Regions from separate parts of the Rahnella sp. ATs2 genome, predicted to be linked through region 2. Evidence: predicted binding sites of a transcription regulator. Region 2 holds the regulator's gene; the other holds the start of a gene.
The links. Region 2 encodes LexA, which represses DNA repair genes until DNA is damaged. Its sites were predicted from a motif close to TNCTGTATGTACATACAGNA; they were not measured.
Positions count from the first base shown of each region.

Region 1: sulA (SOS-induced cell division inhibitor SulA) is a predicted target of LexA. The motif match lies at 810-829, and genes of this name have one in related genera.

Region 1 covers NZ_JBLYPL010000007.1:175,524-177,929, forward strand. The annotation lists gene ACJY2G_RS09295 (TfoX/Sxy family DNA transformation protein) at 4-633, opposite strand; gene sulA (SOS-induced cell division inhibitor SulA) at 850-1,356, shown strand; gene ompA (porin OmpA) at 1,714-2,406, shown strand, end outside.
Region 2 covers NZ_JBLYPL010000001.1:28,432-30,837, reverse strand. The annotation lists gene dinF (MATE family efflux transporter DinF) at 1-686, opposite strand, end outside; gene lexA (transcriptional repressor LexA) at 985-1,593, opposite strand; gene ACJY2G_RS00110 (diacylglycerol kinase) at 1,713-2,081, opposite strand; gene plsB (glycerol-3-phosphate 1-O-acyltransferase PlsB) at 2,212-2,406, shown strand, end outside.

The sequences.
Region 1 (2,406 bases), on a different contig from region 2:
GGGTTAGTGCGTCATCGGATACTTTTCTTGCTGATGGTTGAACCAGTGAGTTAAAAACTCTCTCGACGCCGTCGGCAAGGCCGCTTCATGAAAACCTAAAATTGCGCCTTCCAGTGCCATCAGCAAATTAATGCCCAAATTCTTTTTTTTTATTGCACACAATTTCAGGTATGCCCCGCACGCACCTTGCATCCGAAGGTCCCCCGAATTCTCGATACCGACTTGCCACAGCATCCGCTCAAGAGCCAGCGAGAGATTAGGTAAGTCTTTCAAACGTGATGCTTCACTGTTTTTCTTTGCTTCAATTTCACGACGCATCCCTTTGATTGAAACTCTCGCCAGTCTCAGCAAAATGTGGGGATCACTCCACTGCTCATGACTGACTTTGAAATAGCGTAAATGCACATCCATCCCGCGCTTGCGGTAGATCAGACGTTCCATTTTTTTCCGACAAAAATGACCTTCTGTATCATCATTCGCCCTCAGGAATAATTCTCCGTCAGACACCAGACCAAACATGGCTCGATCGGCCGATAAACTGAATCCGCCAAACTGCGTTCGCGATCGTATATTGCCCAGTGGGGCAAACAGTTCCAGACATTCAAGTACTCTTTTTTTTGATTTATTTATCATTGCGTTATCCTTTTCACATTCATTCCTGACTTCCAATTTGAATTACCAGAACCGCTAAATGCAAAATACGCAATGTCGTGAGTGGCAACAAACATAAAATGCAGTTGCAGTGTATTGCCTTCAATATTTGCGAGATGTCTTGGAAAAATTGGGTTGATCTTTGCTCATCGCCAGAGTACTGTACATCCATACAGTAACTCACTGGGGTACATCTCTATGCGAACTCAACACCATACAAATCATCATTTTAGTCAGCTTGCTTTGCCCGTTTCCCGTGCACAGGTAAATACGTCTGCATCCTTGAATAATGGTCTGATCACTGAGTTCGTCTATAGTGCGAGCCAACCTGCTTTTGCTCAGTTACTGCTGCCCCTGCTGCAACATCTCGGCATGCAATCACGCTGGTTGTTGTGGCTGACACCACAACAAAAATTGAGCCGCCACTGGTTATCAGAGTCCGGGCTACCGGTGGATAAAATGGTGCAGGTGAATCAGATCACTGCGATGTCTACTGTCGATGCCATGGAAAAAGCATTGCAAACGGGTAACTACAGTGTCGTGCTTGGATGGTTGCCAGATTTGAATGATGCAGAGAGGGAAAGATTACAAATTGCTGCCCGTCAGGGGGGAGCATACGGCTTCATCATGAAGCCAACAAATGAACAGAATTCAGCTAGTGGACATCACTCAACAGTAAAAATTCACTCTTCTGTATACCATTAGTTCAAAATAGGAATGTTCCTACGAAAATAATGGGGAACTTAGTGATTTGTGCTGCGAAAGCTCCGGAACCCAGTAAAAACGGGCTTCCTGAATGTAGATTGTCTTCGAAAATTGTCAGTAATTGGTCAAAGCCGTTAAGAAATGTGTACGTTTTTCCCTTTTTTTCCACGGTGTTAACACATCAAGCTTGTAAGTTTCGCGCCACGTTGTAGACTTTACAACGCCAAGGTTGCTCAATAATGCCAACGTAAAGTGGCAAGTTCTGAAATGAAGCAATAATCTTGGCGTAAGGATTTTAACCAAGGGCTTAAAAAGCTTAAAGCTCAATTGCCTATTTGGATGATAACGAGGCGCAAAATGAAAAAGACAGCTATCGCATTAGCAGTGGCACTGGCAGGTTTCGCTACCGTAGCGCAAGCCGCCCCTAAAGATAACACCTGGTATACCGGTGGTAAATTGGGCTGGTCCCAATACCATGACACTGGTTTCGCAAATGCTTACGAAGGTATCGGCAACGGCCCTACCCACGAGAGCCAACTGGGTGCAGGTGCGTTCTTGGGTTACCAAGCGAACCAATACCTGGGCTTTGAAATGGGATATGACTGGCTTGGCCGTATGCCTTACAAAGGCAGCGTAAACAATGGCGCGTTCAAAGCACAAGGCGTTCAGCTGGCTGCTAAACTGAGCTACCCACTGACTGACGACCTGGACATCTATACCCGTCTGGGTGGTATGGTTTGGCGTGCAGACGCTAAAGGTAACTTCGACAATGGCGCAGCTGGCCGCGTAAGCGATCACGACACCGGTGTTTCTCCACTGGCAGCCGTTGGTCTTGAATACGCAGTGACCAAAAACTGGGCTACCCGTCTGGATTACCAGTGGGTTAACAACATCGGTGACGCTGCTACTGTTGGCGCACGTCCTGATAACGGCATGCTGGCTGTGGGTGTTTCTTACCGTTTCGGTCAAGAAGAAGCTGCTCCAGTTGTTGCTCCAGCACCAGCACCAGCTCCAGTTGTTGAGACTAAGAAATTCACTCTGAAATCTGAC
Region 2 (2,406 bases):
ATACCGCGTCGTTTCATGACACGCCAGACTAAATACAGCCCGATGAACAACGTGAAATACTCTGCACTGGCAGTTGCCATTGCCGCACCACGTACGTTCAGCCCCAGCCCCATTACCAGCCAGATATCCAGAATAATATTCAGCAGATTTCCCGCGATCAGCAAAATCACCGGCCCGCGAATATACTGGATGCCCAGCAACCAGCCGAGGATCACCAGATTCGCCAGAGAAGCAGGCGCACTGTACCAGCGGATTTCGATAAACAGCCTCGCCTGTTCCAGCACCGACTGACTGCCACCCACAACATGAAACGCCAGCTCCATCAGCGGATGGCGAAATAACAGGATGATGACACCGGCCAGCACCGCCAGCAAAAAGGGCTGCACAAAAGCACGTGCCAGCAACTGATTGTCTTTTGCGCCCAGCGCCTGTGCGGTCATGCCGGTGGTGCTCATGCGCAGAAACAGCAGCATCATGAAGAGGAAAGTCGTGACCATCGAACCAACCGCCACACCACCGAGATAATCGGCACTGTCGAGATGACCGATCACTGCGGTATCCACCAGACCAAGAAGAGGCACCGTGATATTGGAAAAAATCATCGGTAACGCCAGCGTCCAGAGTGCTTTATCTGCGGGGCTTAGAAAGGTGTTTTTAAATGATTGTCGCAGGGAATGATGTTGCATAGAGAATCTCATGCCGGAGGTTCAGGTTATGCCCAAAATGACATCGCCCCGAAAGGGGCGATGATGAGAGAAACGCATTTCTCTTTGAATTCACATGGATGCCAGAGGCGGCCGCCATCCATATTCAATTAGTTTTAGTTTTCTATTTCTGACCCGGCAATTGCTGACTCAGCAATTTCTGACCGAGTAATTCGAGTTGCAGGAAGGCGGCAAGTAAGAGAATCCCGATGAGCTGACATGAGTCAGTGATTCGGGTGAACGCACGCAGCCAACGCGTCTGCAGCTCGAAGTACGAAGGTCAGATCCAGTTGCCGTTACGGATGACGCCTACGGCTAGCCCTTCAATACTGAAATTCTGTTCGCGCAAATCCACCACGATCGGCTGGAATTCGCTGTTCTCAGGCAATAACTGCACCACGCTGCCCTGCTTTTTCAGGCGTTTCACGGTGACTTCATCGTCGATACGCGCCACGACAACCTGGCCGTTACGCACATCCTGCGTTTTATGCACGGCCAGCAAATCGCCGTCGAGGATACCAATGTCACGCATCGACATACCGCTGACGCGCAGCAGGAAATCGGCGCTCGGCTTGAACATCGCTGGATCAACCTGATAATGCCCTTCGATATGTTGCTGTGCCAGCAACGGTTCACCGGCGGCAACGCGGCCGATCAGCGGTAAACCTTCTTCTTCTTCCATCAGCAGACGGATACCACGAGATGCACCGGAGACAATCTCGATAACGCCTTTACGTGCCAGCGCTTTCAGGTGTTCTTCCGCCGCATTGGGAGAACGGAAACCCAGACGCGATGCAATCTCTGCGCGAGTCGGTGGCATACCGGTGGTGGAGATATGATCGCGAATAAGGTCGTAGACCTCTTGTTGTCTGGTCGTTAAAGCTTTCATTCCGCCCCCTGGTTGTTTATACAGTCTTGCTGTGAGTATATACAGCTAAACGGTCAATGAAAACCTAAGATTGAATAAAAACAGGGCATAACGGTGATTCCTGGAATACAGATTCCAGATCAGAACCATCGCGGCCAAAAGATACTGACCCAGACAAAAATCGCCAATATGATGGTCAGAAGTACGGCAGCAGAACCGATATCTTTTGCCCGCCCTGAGAGCACGTGAAACTCAGAGCCGATACGGTCAATCGCGCATTCCACCGCACTGTTGAGCAACTCGGTGACGCAGACCAGCATCACGGAGCTTACAAGTAAAATGCGTTCAACCGTGCTGACATCGAGCCAGAAAGATAACAAAATTAACGGGATAGCCACGCTGGCTTCCTGGCGAAAAGCCGCTTCGTTCTGCCATGCGGCTTTCAATCCTTTCCAGGAATATCCGGCCGCTTTATAAATTCGGGTAAATCCAGTGACTTGGTTCGCCATTTCGGGTACTGATCCTTGAAGGGTTGTCCTTAAAAGTGTGCCGTATTTTAGCTTTTATATGACCACAGATCTCCACGGATCTTTCTGGTATCCTTGCGGCGAAATGGCTAACAAGAGGCTTCACGTTTTTATGTCAGGTTGGCGTAGACTTTATTACACATTATTGAATTTACCACTCTCATTGCTGGTAAAGAGCAAGGTCATACCTTCAGATCCGGTTACCGAGTTGCATTTGGACCCGACGCGCCCGATTTTGTACGTATTGCCTTACAACTCCAAAGCAGACTTGCTGACGTTGCGTGCGCAATGTCTGGCAGAGAATCTG